Regions from separate parts of the Rhizobium sp. P1_B8 genome, predicted to be linked through region 1. Evidence: predicted binding sites of a transcription regulator. Region 1 holds the regulator's gene; each other region holds the start of a gene.
The links. The regulator PhoB, encoded in region 1, activates phosphate uptake and scavenging genes when phosphate is short. The targets are predictions, from matches to a motif close to TGTCATNNANCTGTCAT.
Positions count from the first base shown of each region.

Region 2: a site for PhoB is predicted at 2,554-2,570, ahead of phnC (phosphonate ABC transporter ATP-binding protein). Genes of this name have one in related genera too.
Region 3: a site for PhoB is predicted at 2,439-2,455, ahead of AC1D2N_RS17000 (UDP-2,3-diacylglucosamine diphosphatase). Genes of this name have one in related genera too.

Region 1 is NZ_JBFTZZ010000004.1:89,586-94,320, forward strand. It holds gene pstA (phosphate ABC transporter permease PstA) at 1-1,265, shown strand, start outside; gene pstB (phosphate ABC transporter ATP-binding protein PstB) at 1,281-2,096, shown strand; gene phoU (phosphate signaling complex protein PhoU) at 2,141-2,854, shown strand; gene phoB (phosphate regulon transcriptional regulator PhoB) at 2,989-3,672, shown strand; gene AC1D2N_RS07310 (GcrA family cell cycle regulator) at 3,929-4,462, opposite strand.
Region 2 is NZ_JBFTZZ010000006.1:120,324-125,058, forward strand. It holds gene phnE (phosphonate ABC transporter, permease protein PhnE) at 1-478, opposite strand, end outside; gene phnD (phosphonate ABC transporter substrate-binding protein) at 650-1,555, opposite strand; gene phnC (phosphonate ABC transporter ATP-binding protein) at 1,642-2,487, opposite strand; gene AC1D2N_RS10150 (DapH/DapD/GlmU-related protein) at 2,605-3,222, opposite strand; gene phnL (phosphonate C-P lyase system protein PhnL) at 3,219-3,926, opposite strand; gene phnK (phosphonate C-P lyase system protein PhnK) at 4,049-4,735, opposite strand, start outside.
Region 3 is NZ_JBFTZZ010000013.1:90,241-94,975, reverse strand. It holds gene AC1D2N_RS17010 (FAD-binding oxidoreductase) at 1-1,231, shown strand, start outside; gene AC1D2N_RS17005 (histidine phosphatase family protein) at 1,530-2,279, opposite strand; gene AC1D2N_RS17000 (UDP-2,3-diacylglucosamine diphosphatase) at 2,487-3,326, shown strand; gene AC1D2N_RS16995 (MFS transporter) at 3,492-4,712, shown strand; gene dgcA (N-acetyl-D-Glu racemase DgcA) at 4,664-4,735, opposite strand, start outside.

The DNA of each region.
Region 1 (4,735 bases):
GCGATATCGGCATCAAGCGCCGCTACGCCGCCGAGCGCCGGTTCCAGGCCTATGGCATCGCCGCCATCACCTTCGGTCTCGTCTTCCTCTTCATCCTGCTGTGGACGGTGATCGGCAAAGGCTACACCGCCTTCCAGCAGACGGCGATTACCCTGCCGATCGAATTCTCCGAGAAGACGATCGACCCGAACAATAAGCGTGCGACCGACCCTTCGGTGCTGATCGCCGCCAACTACCCGGTTCTCCTGCGCGACGCGATCGTCAAGCAGCTGAACGTCAATGCCTCGAGCCGTCCCGATGTGCGCGATGCATCCGCGATGCTCTCCAAGGGTGCGCCGGTCCAGCTGCGCGACATGGTCGTCGCCGATCCGTCGATCATCGGCAAGACGGTCAATGTCACGGTGCTCGCCGACGCCAATGTCGACAGCGCCAACAAGGGCCAGATCGATCTGTCGGTCGATGAGAAGAACCGCAAGGTCAACGACAAGCAGGTTGCCTGGATGAACGAGCTGAAGGCGAGCGGCGCTCTCCACAAGCAGTTCAACACCGGCCTCTTCGTCAATGGCAATTCCAGCCGTCCGGAGGCCGCAGGCCTTGGCGTCGCCCTGATCGGCTCGCTCTACCTGATGCTGATCGTGCTCGTGCTCGCTCTGCCGATCGGCGTCGCCGCCTCGATCTATCTCGAGGAGTTCGCGCCGAAGAACAAGCTGACGGACCTGATCGAGGTCAACATCAACAACCTCGCCGCGGTCCCTTCAATCGTCTACGGCCTGCTCGGTCTTTCCGTCTTCATCAACTTCATCGGCCTGCCGCGCTCGGCTTCGCTGGTCGGTGGCCTGGTGCTGACGCTGATGACCCTCCCGACGATCATCATCGCGACGCGTGCGGCGCTGCGCGCCGTGCCGCCGTCGATCCGTGCCGCAGCGCTCGGCCTCGGGGCGTCGAAGATGCAGATGGTGTTTCACCATGTTCTGCCGCTCGCCATGCCCGGCATCCTCACCGGCACGATCATCGGCCTGGCGCATGCGCTCGGCGAAACCGCGCCGCTGCTCTTGATCGGCATGGTCGCCTTCGTCGCCAACGCGCCGACGACACCGCTCGATCCCTCGACGGCTCTGCCCGTGCAGGTCTATATGTGGGCCAACGAGGCCGAACGTGCCTTCGTTGAGCGTACTTCGGGTGCCATCATCGTCCTGCTCCTGTTCCTGATCGTCATGAACATGGGCGCCATCCTCTTGCGTCGTCGCTTCGAGCGCCGCTGGTAAACGGAGTTAAACATCATGAACATGTTGACGGAAGCTGCAGTTGAAAAGGCGCTGGATCACAAGATGAGCAACGGCCCGTATAAGATGATCGGAAAGGATGTCTCGGTTTACTACGGCGAAAAGCGCGCGCTTTTCGATGTGAACCTGAACATCCGCGAAAACACCGTAACCGCCCTGATCGGCCCGTCTGGCTGCGGCAAGTCGACCTTCCTGCGCTGCCTCAACCGCATGAACGACACGATCGACGGCTGCCGCGTCACCGGCAAGATCACGCTTGATACCGACGATATCTATGATCCCGATATCGACGTCGTCGAACTTCGCGCCCGCGTCGGCATGGTCTTCCAGAAGCCGAACCCGTTCCCGAAGACGATCTATGAAAACGTCTCCTACGGCCCGCGCATCCATGGCCTTGCCATGTCGAAGGCCGATCTCGACCAGATCGTCGAGACCAGCCTGCAGCGCGCCGGTCTCTGGAACGAAGTCAAGGACCGCGTGCACGAATCCGGCACCGGCCTGTCGGGCGGTCAGCAGCAGCGCCTCTGCATTGCCCGTGCCGTCGCCGTCAGCCCTGAAGTCATCCTGATGGACGAGCCCTGCTCGGCGCTCGACCCGATCGCCACCGCCAAGGTCGAGGAGCTGATCCACGAGCTGCGCGAGAACTACACGATCGTCATCGTCACCCACTCCATGCAGCAGGCCGCGCGCGTCTCGCAGCGCACCGCCATGTTCCACCTCGGCAATCTCGTCGAGGAGAACGACACCGACAAGATGTTCACCAATCCCGACGATCCGCGCACCCAGGACTACATCATGGGTCGCTTCGGCTGATCTTGGCGACACCAAGCCTTCCCGTTATTCGAGGATAAAGCCCCATGGCATCGACACATATTTTTTCTGCCTATGATGATGATTTGAAGTTCCTGTCCAGGCGGATTTCCGAAATGGGCGGCCTGGCCGAGCAGATGGTCAGCGAAGCCGTGCGCGCTCTCGTCAACGGCGATACCGCGCTGGCGCAGAAGGTCATCTCCGACGACGTGATCCTCGATCACGCCGAACGCGAAATCGGCGACAAGGCGATCGTCACCATCGCCCGCCGTCAGCCGATGGCTTCGGACCTGCGCGAAATCATGGGTTCGATCCGCATCGCCGCCGATCTCGAACGTGTCGGCGACCTCGGCAAGAACACCGCCAAGCGCGTCATCGCCGTCCAAAGCACCGGCGTTCCCCGCAAGCTCGCTCGCGGCCTCGAGCATCTGTCCGAGCTGGCGCTCGTTCAGCTCAAGGAAGTGCTCGACGTCTACACCAATCGTTCCGCCGACAAGGCGAATGCGATCCGCGAACGGGACAATGAGATCGACGCGATGTACACCTCGCTGTTCCGCGAGCTCCTGACCTACATGATGGAAGATCCGCGCAACATCACCAGCTGCACACATCTTCTCTTCTGCGCCAAGAACATCGAGCGCATCGGCGACCACGCCACCAACATCGCCGAGACGATCTATTACATGACGACAGGCGCGCAGCCGGAAGGCGACCGTCCGAAGGACGACAGCGCCAACACCGTCGGCGCGGTCACGGAATAACCGCCCACACCCCGCCACCTGCGTGCGCGCCCGTCCGGGCGCGCAAGAGGTCGCAGCCAATTTCTGAATTTGCGCAGGATGCATTGCTTAAATCACCCCCGGTTTAAGGATCATGCGCGAGGAGACCGACACGCATGATCCCGAGAGTTGCAGTTGTTGAAGACGAGGAAGCCCTCAGCGTGCTTCTTCGCTACAATCTCGAAGCGGAAGGCTTCGAGGTCGATACCATCCTTCGTGGCGACGAAGCCGAAATGCGGCTTCAGGAGCGCACGCCCGATCTTCTCATCCTCGATTGGATGCTGCCTGGCGTCTCCGGCATCGAGCTCTGCCGGCGCCTGCGCATGCGGCCGGAAACCGAGCGCCTGCCGATCATTATGCTGACGGCGCGCGGCGAAGAGAGCGAGCGTGTTCGCGGATTGTCGACGGGCGCCGACGATTATGTCGTCAAGCCCTTCTCGACCCCCGAGCTCGTTGCCCGCGTCAAGGCGATGCTGCGGCGCGCCCGCCCCGAGGTGCTGTCGACGGTGCTGAAATGCGGTGACATCGAGCTCGACCGCGAGACCCATCGCGTCCATCGCAAGACCCGCGAAGTCCGCCTCGGCCCCACCGAATTCCGCCTGCTGGAATTCCTGATGTCGTCGCCGGGCCGGGTCTTCTCCCGCTCGCAGCTTCTGGACGGCGTCTGGGGCCACGATATCTATGTCGACGAGCGCACCGTCGACGTCCATGTCGGCCGCCTGCGCAAGGCGCTGAATTTTTCCAACATGCAGGACGTCATCCGCACCGTCCGCGGCGCCGGCTATTCGATGGAAGCCTGAGGGCTTTGTCCCGCTGCTGTCCGGTTTGCGCTGATGGCTGCCCCTCACCCCAACCCTCTCCCCGTAAAAAACGGGGAGAGGGGACGTGCCACACGAGCGCGCGCTGGGAACGGAGAGGGCGCCGCATGCCCCTTCGCCCCGTTCACGGGGAGAAGGTGGCGGCAGCCGGATGAGGGGCAGCCATTGGCACGAACCAAAATTGCATAAAAAAACGGGCCACTTGGCCCGTTATTTATGTCTGACGATAATAGCCCGCTCAGCTGGCCCGCGCGGCCGCCCGGCGGCGTTCGTTGACCGGCTGGTAGGCAAGCTTCTGGTGGTAGCTGCAATAGGGCGAATTGTCGGGGGATTCGCAGCCGCAGAAATGGAAGTCATCCTTCAGCGGATCGCCGACCGGCCACTTGCAGGTGCGTTCGGTCAGTTCCGTCAGGCCGAGGCGTCGGGAAATCGGCACGACCACGTTGCCTCTCGGCACGTATTCCATTTCCTCGATCGTTTCGATCTCGATCTCTTCCTTCAGCATGGTCGCGCCCTGCTGGCGGGTAACGGTGCGCGTGGCGACCCGTGAGGCATAGTTCGGTGCGCGCGGCGCCGATGTATTGCGCTTCGGCGTTCGTGCGGCGGTGTTGGTGCCGCCGGCCTTGGCACGGCCTGGAAGGCTCAGCCGGTGCACTTTGCCGATGACCGCATTTCTGCTGACTCCGCCAAGCTGCGCAGCGATCTGGCTGGCGCTCAGTCCTTCGGCCCAAAGTTTCTTGAGTTTCTCGACCCGCTCGTCTGTCCAGTTCATGCCCTGTCTCCACCTTTTGCGTTGGTGATGGCAGAATCCCTCACCGTTGTCCCGGGAGCTCCGAAACAAGAAACGCTTGATCAATTTTGGTGACTAGTTCCGCCGCATGCAGTCTAGTAATTGATCTTTAACCTAGTGTGAGGCTGACTCCGTGACAAGAGTCGCATGAATCCGGATGAATCGAATTCGTAGTTTTCCCCAACTTGCTGCCTCTGCGTGGCATTTCTGCAATAATGCCTGTTGAAGACTGAAAATGCCGCTGTACACCCTTGC
Region 2 (4,735 bases), on a different contig from region 1:
GCTTGGTGAAGATGCGCAACGGCCATGAATTCGTCAGGTTGCGCGCGGCAAAGAAGCTCAATGGGACGGCAAAGACGAAGGCGATGATCGTCGAGATCAGCGCGACGTTGATCGTGACGATCATCAGCTCGAAATATTCGGGAATGTAGAAGGCGCCCCAGACGTAGACACGGCCCCTGTCGAAATTGAATTCCTCGCCGCCCTTGTCGTTGACGCTCGCTATATCAAACAGCGCGCGCCAGACGTCGTGCCAATCCCTGGGGATGAGCCAGCTCAGGAAGTCGAAGAGATGCGGCAGACGGTCGAAGAAATGGCCGGCATTGCTCTCGTCGGCGAAGCGGACGGAGCTGACGAAAGCCGCAATGAGGATAACCAGGCCGAGGACGGTATAGAAGCGGCGCTTGGCGACCATCCGGTCCCAGGCGGTGCCGATCTCCTTGGTGCTCTGCATCTGCGGCTGTGTATCGGCAATAGTCATCAACGCCTCGCCTACTTCATAATTCTATCCTCAAATCGGAATCGAGTTGAGGATAGAATTACGCAGCAATTCAAAGTGCTACAGCGTCCTTTGCGCGTCTAAGACGCGCGGTGCCGTAGTCAAAAGATAGAGGGCGGCCGTTGCCGGCCGCCCTCATTCGAAACGGCTCGATCAGCCGCCGATGGCAGCTTTGCGGACGTCGACGACGGCGTTGTAGAAGTCGTGCTTCACGGGCGCGTAGCCCTTGTAGTCGCCGCCTTCGACAGCGGCGAAGCACTTGTGATCCTTCTCCGGCAGAGCCGTGAAGAAGGCTGCAAGCTTCGTCTGCCACTCTTCGCCCAGAGCATTGCGAACGACGAGCGGGCCGTTCGGGATCAGCGGCGAACGCCATACTTCGACCAGCTTGTTCGGATCGACGGCGCCCTTGTCGACTTCCTTGCGGAAGGTACCGGAGGTGTAGCCGTCCTTGAAGTCGCCGATGCCCGAGCTATCGTCGACGGCAATGTCGACCTTGCCGTCATAGGCAGCGAGAAGGTTGTTCTCGTGACCGCCGTTGAACTGGGTCGAGGCGAAAAACTTGTCGTTCGGCATGCCCGTGTCCTTCGGGATCTGCGTCAGCGGAACGAGGTAGCCGGAGGTGGAATCCGGATCGGCGTAGCCGAGCTTCTTGCCCTTGGCGTCCTTGATGGACTTGATGCCGGAGGACTTCAGAGCAAGGCCGATCGAGTAATAACCCGTCGAGCCGTCCTTCTGCTGCGTCGTCAGGATCGGCGTGACAGCCTTCGAATCCTTGATGTAGACGGCGGCGTAGCCGGAGGCGCCGAGTTCGGCGAAGTCGAGCGTGCCGCCGAGCAGGCCCTGGATCACGCCGTCATAGTCGGCGGCCGGGAAGAGCGAAACCTTCTCGAAGCCGAATTCCTGCTTCAGATGGTCGGCAAGGCAGGCATAGTTGCGCAGGCGGTCGGTTTCGTTTTCGCCGCCGAGGATGCCGATGCGGAATTCCTTGAGGTCTGCAGCGTGGGCAGCGCCGGCGAGCGCGAAGAGCGCCGTTGCCGCAAAGAGTGCTTTCTTCAACATGTTCTCTCCTATTGACCGGTGTCCCCGGCCTTCCCGTTACGAAGAAGTGTGCCCTTGACGCGGGCGCTCGATCGCGGCTGCCTCTCTCAGAGGCCGGCCAGCGCCAGCGGCTGTGTGCCGGCGGATTGATGGTCTGCCCGCTCGGGGGCGATATTGATCGATGTCGAGGTCACCGTTTCGTCGATGCCGGCGCCGTCCTTGTCCGTCCCGTAGATTTCCTTCACCGCTTCGGCGGTCAGCTCCGAGGGCTTGCCGTCGAAGACGACGCGGCCGCCGGCCATGCCGACGATGCGCTCACAATAGTTGCGGGCGGTGTCGAGCGTGTGAAGGTTGGTGACGACGGTGATGCCCTCGCGCTCGTTGATATCGCGCAGCGCATCCATGACGATCTTGGCGTTCAACGGATCGAGCGAGGCGATCGGCTCGTCGGCGAGAACCATCTTCGGGTTCTGCATCAGCGCGCGGGCGATCGCCACGCGCTGCTGCTGACCGCCGGAAAGCGTGCCGGCTGCCTGCAGCGCCGTCTGCTCGATGCCGAGGCGTTCGAGTGCCGCGATGGCATGCACGCGTTCCTCGCGGGTGAAGATGTTGAGCAGGCTCATAAGCGTCGAGCGATGATTGAGGCGGCCGAGCATGACATTGGTGAGGACGTCGAGGCGCGGCACCAGGTTGAACTGCTGGAAGATCATCGCGCAGTCGCGCTGCCAGTTGCGCAACGCCTGGCCGCGAAGCCCGGAGACCTCGACGCCGGCGAAATGAATGGAGCCGGAGCTCGGCTCCTGAAGGCGGTTGATCATGCGCAGCAGCGTCGACTTGCCGGCGCCGGAGCGGCCGATAATGCCGACCATCTGGCCCTGAGGAATGGCGAGCGTGACGGAATCGACGGCGAGCTTTTTTCCGAAACGACGTGTGACATTCTTCAGCTCGAACACCATGCTCTTCCCTTGCGATCCAGGCCTTGTTCAGCATCGCATTAGTCCCGCTTGATGAACCTCGCATGTCATATTTGTGTAAGTCCTGTCACAATTCTCCGCCCCTATATCGGGGGTTTAAACGCCGTAACGGGACAGAAAATCTTCCGCGCTCAGGTTGCGGAAATCGGAGAGCGCTTGGCGCAGCCGGTCGTGCTCCCAGTCCCACCAGGAAAGCCTGTCCATCCGTTCGCCGACCTCTCCTGGAAAGCGCTCGCGGATGAGCTTTGCCGGCACGCCGCCGACGATCGTATAGGGCGCGACGTCCTTCGAGACGACGGCGCCGGCTCCGATCACCGCGCCGTTGCCGACGTTGACGCCCGGCAGAATGGTCGCCCCGTGGCCGATCCAGACGTCGTTGCCGATCGTCACGCGGTTTGCGCGCCGCCAGGCGAAGAAGTCCGTCTCCATGTCGCCATCCGGCCAGTAGTCGGCGGCGCGATAGGTGAAATGATGCAGCGTCGCGCGCCAGGTCGGATGGTTGGTGGCGTTGATGCGCACGGCGGCGGCGATATTGACGAACTTGCCGATCGTCGCACACCAGACGGAGCCGTCCTGCATGATGTAGGAATAGTCGCCGAACGTGGCCTCGCTAATGCGGCAGCGTTCAGAGACCTCCGTATAGCGCCCGAAGGTGGAATCGCTGACGGACGCCGTCTCATGAAAATAGGGCTCGATACCCAGTTTGCGGCTCATGCAGCGATCTTTCTCGGTGAGAATTGCTGGACGTCGAGGATGCGGTCGGCGACGGCTTCGCGCACCTCTTCGTCGTGGAAGATGCCGAGAAGGGCCACCCCCGCCTTCTTCTTTTCCGCGATCATGCCGACGACGACGGCACGGTTCCTGGCATCGAGCGAGGCTGTGGGTTCGTCGAGAAGCAGGATCGTATGCTCGGTGATGAAGCCGCGCGCGATGTTGACGCGTTGCTGCTCGCCGCCGGAGAAGGTGGCGGGCGGAAGCTGCCAGAGCGTTTCCGGCAGATTGAGCCTGGCAAGCAGGGCGCCCGCCTTTTCCCGCGCGGTGACGGCGTCCTCGCCGCGTGCCACCAGCGGTTCCGCAACCACGTCGATCGCCGCGACGCGCGGCACGGTGCGCAGGAACTGGCTGACATAGCCGAGCGTATCGCGGCGGACGTTGAGCACGGTGCGCGGATCGGCGGAGGCGAGATCGACGATGCGGTCATTGTGACGGATGAGGATCTGACCGGTGTCGACGGCATAATTGCCGTAGATCATCTTGAGCAGCGAGCTCTTGCCGATGCCCGATGGGCCACCGAGCACGACGCATTCGCCCGATGCGACCGAGAAGGCGACATCGGAGACGACAGGTAGCTTGATGCCGTCGCGCAGATGCATGGTGAAGCTCTTCGAGACTTCGGAAACGACGAGGGGCGTTGCCATGATTTCTTCTTCCTTGGTTTCGCCGCGTATCTGAAAGGACGCGCAATGGACACGTAACATGCTGAATTGCTGCATAATTTTACCGAAAATCGATTCCGATTTAAGGAATTATGCAGTAGCGCTCAGACCTGCAGGATCGAGGAGACGAGCAACTGCGTGTAGGGTTCGCGCGGATCGTCGAGCACGCGGTCGGTAAGCCCGTGTTCGATGACGTAGCCGTCCTTCATCACCATCATCCGGTGCGAGAGCAGGCGGGCGACGGCGAGATCGTGGGTGACGATGATGGCCGAGAGACCGAGATCGTTGACGAGGCCGCGGACCAGATCGAGCAGGCGCGCCTGCACCGAGACGTCGAGGCCGCCGGTCGGCTCGTCCATGAAGACGAGGCGCGGCCCGGTGACGAGGTTGCGGGCGATCTGCAGGCGCTGGCGCATGCCGCCGGAAAAGGCGCGCGGCTGATCGTCGATGCGGTCGGCGTCGATCTCGACGCGTTCGAGCCAGTCGATCGCCGAAGCGCGGATCTTGCCGTAGTGCCGGTCGCCGATCGCCATCAGCCGTTCGCCGACATTGGCGCCGGCCGAGACGGTCATGCGCAGGCCATCGGCCGGATTCTGGTGTACGAAGCCCCAATCGGTGCGCATCAGGAAGCGCCGCTCGGCCTCGTTCATGCGGTAGAGGTCGCGGTAGCTGCCGTCGCGCATGTGATATTCGACGCTGCCGGTGCTGGGCAGCAGCCGGGTGGAGAGGCAGTTGAGCAGCGTCGTCTTGCCGGAGCCGGACTCGCCGACGATGGCAAGCACTTCGCCGGG
Region 3 (4,735 bases), on a different contig from region 1:
GGTGCGGTTTGCACGCGACAATAATCTGCTCGTTTCGGTGCGTGGCGGCGGCCACGGCATCGCCGGCAATGCTGTCTGCGAGGGCGGTATCGTCATCGACCTGTCGGCGATGAAATCGGTGCGGGTCGATCCGCAGACGCAGCGTGCCAGGATCGAGCCGGGCGCGACACTCGCCGACGTCGACAAGGAAACGCTGGCCTTCGGGCTGGTGCTGCCGACCGGCATCAATTCCACCACCGGCATCGCCGGCCTGACACTCGGCGGTGGTTTCGGCTGGCTGACCCGCAAATTCGGGCTGACGCTCGATAATCTGCTTTCGGTTGATGTGGTGACGGCCGATGGCGAGCTGGTCAAGGCGAGCGAAAAAGAAATGCCGGATCTCTTCTGGGCGCTGCGTGGCGGCGGCGGCAATTTCGGCGTCGTGACTTCTTTCGAATTCCAGCTCAACCCACTCAACACAGAGGTTCTCGCTGGGCTCGTCGTGCATCCCTTCGCCGATGCTGAAAAGGTGCTCAAGGAGTACCGGCAGGCGCTGGAGGCGGCCCCTGACGAACTGACCTGTTGGGTGGTGATGCGTCAGGCGCCGCCGCTGCCGTTCCTTCCGGCCGAATGGCACGGCAAGGAGATCGTGGTGCTGGCCATGTGCTATTGCGGAGACATTGCGGCGGGCGAAAAGGCAACGGCCAGATTGCGCGCGATCGGAAATCCGATTGCCGACGTCGTCGGCCCAGTGCCGTTCACCGGCTGGCAACAGGCATTCGACCCGCTGCTCACGCCCGGTGCGCGCAATTATTGGAAGAGCCAGGATTTCGCCTCTCTCTCGGATGCGGCGATCGACGTCCTGCTCAATGCCGTGCGCAAGCTGCCCGGACCGGAGTGCGAGATCTTCATCGGCCATGTCGGTGGTGCCGCTGGCCGCGTACCCACCGAGGCGACCGCATTTCCGCAACGAAGCTCGCATTTCGTCATGAATGTGCATGCGCGCTGGCGGGAAGCCGGGATGGATGGAAGCTGTATCGGTTGGGCGCGGGAGCTCTTCGAGGCAACCAAGCCGCATTCGGTCGGCACCGCCTACATCAACTTCATGCCGGAGGACGAGGTCGATCGGGTCGAAAGCGCTTACGGCGCCAACTACGGTCGCCTTGCCGAAATCAAGCGGCGTTACGATCCGAACAATCTGTTCCGGATGAATCAGAACGTGAAACCGATGGCGGCGGTGCGAGCTGCCTGACGGGACTGGCGTGGAATCAAGGCGTTGGAGCCTCCGCCGCGCGTTTGCTTAACGCGCGGCGGACCTGCCCAAGGCGAGCCGCAACCGCGCGGTGATGTCGCTCCAATGCATTGAGGCGATCCTCATGATAGAGTCGGTTTGTGGCCAACGTCCTCGCCATCAAGGGGCTCTAGTTTCGGGGCAAGGCCACATGACGCATTGATGTTCGCTGCGCTTGAGGATTGGGCCGAATACGGCGCTGGCAATTTGGTGAGCGTGACCCGCCACTGGTTCTGTAGCGGCGCTCTGCAAGGCGTCGCTAACCGCCGGGCATCGGCGTAAGCGTCACGTCTGCGCCATAGGCATCGCGCAGTTCGCCTTCCTGTCCCGGCTGCCGGTCGGCGGCCTGATGCAGCAGGATCGACTCGTATCCTTGCGAGCGCGTCCCCTCGATCAGCGTGATATCGGCGTTTCCAGGATTGTCGGAGCGCTCGAACCACTCGACAGGGCGGTGCAGGAAATTCATTTCGACCGCCCGGTTGGTGACGCCATGACCGACGATCACAACGTCGCGGTCGCTATTTTCGGCATCGTGCATAACGGTCTGCAGGAACAGGCGCACCCGCTGGGCCACATCCGCCCGGCTTTCGCCATCCGGCGGCCGCGCGTAGAACTTGCCGCTGTTGCTGCGCAGCCTCGCCCATTTTTCGAACTCCTCGGGAAACTTCTGCTTCTGTTCGGCGTGGTCATAGATTTCGGTGAAGAGACCGAAATCCTGCTCGCGCAGCAGATAATCTTCCCTGATATCGCCGACGACGCTTTCCGGCAGGGCTTCGAGCAGCGCATCCTTGCTCTGCCGCGTCCTCAGAAAGGGCGAGTACCAGATCTGCAGCTTGCCGAAACCCGCGCTCGGCAATGCGTTGAGATAGGAGGCGATCACGCCGCCTGCCTCGAGTGCCTGCCGATGGCCCCACTGCGTCAGCGGCACGTTGTGATCGCCGAATTGGCGGTAGGCCTGTTCGTTGATGTTGCCGAGGGATTCGCCGTGGCGAACGAGAAAAAGACGCATCAGCCATCCCGCATTGTCGGATATGAATCGCCGCCATCATGAACGCCCTGAATGCGCAGGGCAACATGGTAGGCCTGGCGGCGACGGGCATCCTGCCCGCGCGGCGACAGGCATCCTGCCCGCGCGGAATGATCGGGTTTGCAGCGCTTTTCCCGGTCTTGTCATCTTCCTGAAACACGAGTCTGTTTTTGGAAGGCTAGATGAAAGATGGGACATGAGCGGCAGCTCGTGAAAGACATGATGGAACCCAGACATTTCCGCACGCTCTTCATTTCCGATGTCCATCTCGGCTCGAAGGCCGCGAAGGCCGACTTCCTGCTGGATTTCCTGCGCCACCACGAGGCCGATACGATCGTGCTGGTCGGCGACATCGTCGACGGCTGGCGCCTGAAGCGCAGCTGGTACTGGCCGCAGGTCTGCAACGATGTCGTCCAGAAGCTGTTGCGCAAGGCGCGCAAGGGCACGCGCGTCGTCTATATTCCCGGCAATCACGACGAATTCCTTCGGGCCTTCCCGGGCATGCATTTCGGCGGCATCGAGGTCGTCGAGCGCATGATGCATGACGGCGCCGACGGCAGAAAATATCTGATCCTGCACGGCGACGAGTTCGACGTCGTCGTCCGCAATGCCCGACTGCTCGCCTATCTCGGCGACTGGGCCTATGACACGGCGATCCGTATCAATATCATCCTAGCGGCGGTGCGCCGTCGCCTTGGCATGCCCTACTGGTCGTTCTCGGCCTGGGCGAAGCTGCAGGTCAAGCATGCCGTCAATTTCATCGGTGAATTCGAGCGTGTCGTGGCAGAGGAAGCCCGCAAAAATGGCGCCGATGGGGTGATCTGCGGACATATCCATCATGCCATCATCCAGGATATGGACGGTATCCGTTACATCAACACCGGTGATTGGGTGGAAAGTTGCACGGCGGTCGCCGAGCACGAGGATGGTACGTTCGAACTGATCACCTGGCGGGCGCTCGCCAGCAGTGTAACAGCACTTGCCGCCGTCGAGCGGGAAGACGCAGAACTGGCTCCACAAGCCGCCTGATTTTGGCGCCGGCGCATCCGCGCCTGCGCTCCCTCGAATTTAGCCGTTACCGTTAGGCGACAGGCCCTATTTATTTTCTAAAACGTTTCAGGACGGCTATTTCTCGCAATAGTCGCCTCCAGGGTGGTGTGTTAGGACAACGTCCAGTTTCCTTCAGGTCCACCCATGATTCCCGCTCAAAATTCCCCGACGGGTGAGGGAGCGCCGCCGCGCTTCCGGATGCTTAGCGCGCTTTCCTATTGCGCGCCGCTGCTCGTCAACGGCATCGTCCTGCCGTTTTTTCCCGTGTGGCTCGCAACCCACAGCTTCAGCGACCACGAGATCGGCATCATCCTTGCCATACCGATGGTGGTTCGCGTGTTGGTGGCGCCTGTCGTCGCCATGATCGCCGATCGATTGAAGGAGCGCGCCGACGTGCTGCTCTGGTCGGGTTGCCTGTCGCTGCTGACGGCGATCGCGCTGTTCTGGACGACGACCTTCTGGCCCGTGACGATCGTCTATGCGCTGCAGGGCGCCACTTTCGCGCCCTATGTGCCCGTCGTTGAATCGATCGTCATCTCGGGCGTGCGCCGCTGGGGGCTCGATTACGGATCGATGCGCGTGTGGGGCTCGATCGCGTTCATCGTCTCGACGCTGGTCGGGGGCCAGTTGATCAGCCGGTGGGGCGGCGAAATGGTGCTGCCGGTCATGGTGTTCGGCTTTATCATGACCGTTGTCATGGCGATCTTCTGTCCGCGCATCGGACCGACGCGACGGCGCGGCCAGCCGATCAACATTCCGGCAGCCACCGGCAGCGGTCTGCGCGAGCCGCACCTTCTGCTGCTTCTGATCGGCGTCGCCATCCAGCAGTCGAGCCATGCGGTGCTGAACGCCTTTTCCTCGATCTACTGGCATCATCTCGGCTTCTCCGGCACGCAGGTCGGCCTGCTCTGGAGCGCCGGCGTCGCTTCGGAAGTGACTGTGTTCTTCCTGTCGAAGCGTCTCAACCGTCGCTTCGACGCCTGGACGCTGATCCGCTTCGGTTGCGCCATCAGCGTCTGCCGCTGGATACTGTTTCCGATGAATACAGGCTTTGCCGGTTTCTTCCTGCTGCAATGTTTCCATGGCTTTACCTACGCCTTCGTGCATACCGGCGTGCAGCGGCGGATCGTGGCGACCGTGCAGGAAACGCAGGAATCCTCGGCGCAGGGCGCCTATTTCTTCTATGTCGGCATGGCGATGGCGCTGATGACCCTGGCGTCGGGTTATCTCTATGCCTGGCTCGGCGTCGTCAGCTATTACGTCATGGCCGTGGTCGCGTTCTCCGGCCTCGGCCTCGTCATCTCAGCCTATTATCTTCAGCCCCAGAGGGTGGTTTCGGGCGGAAAGACCAGGGAAGCGGCGTAACGAAGACCGGGTTCGCGGTCGCG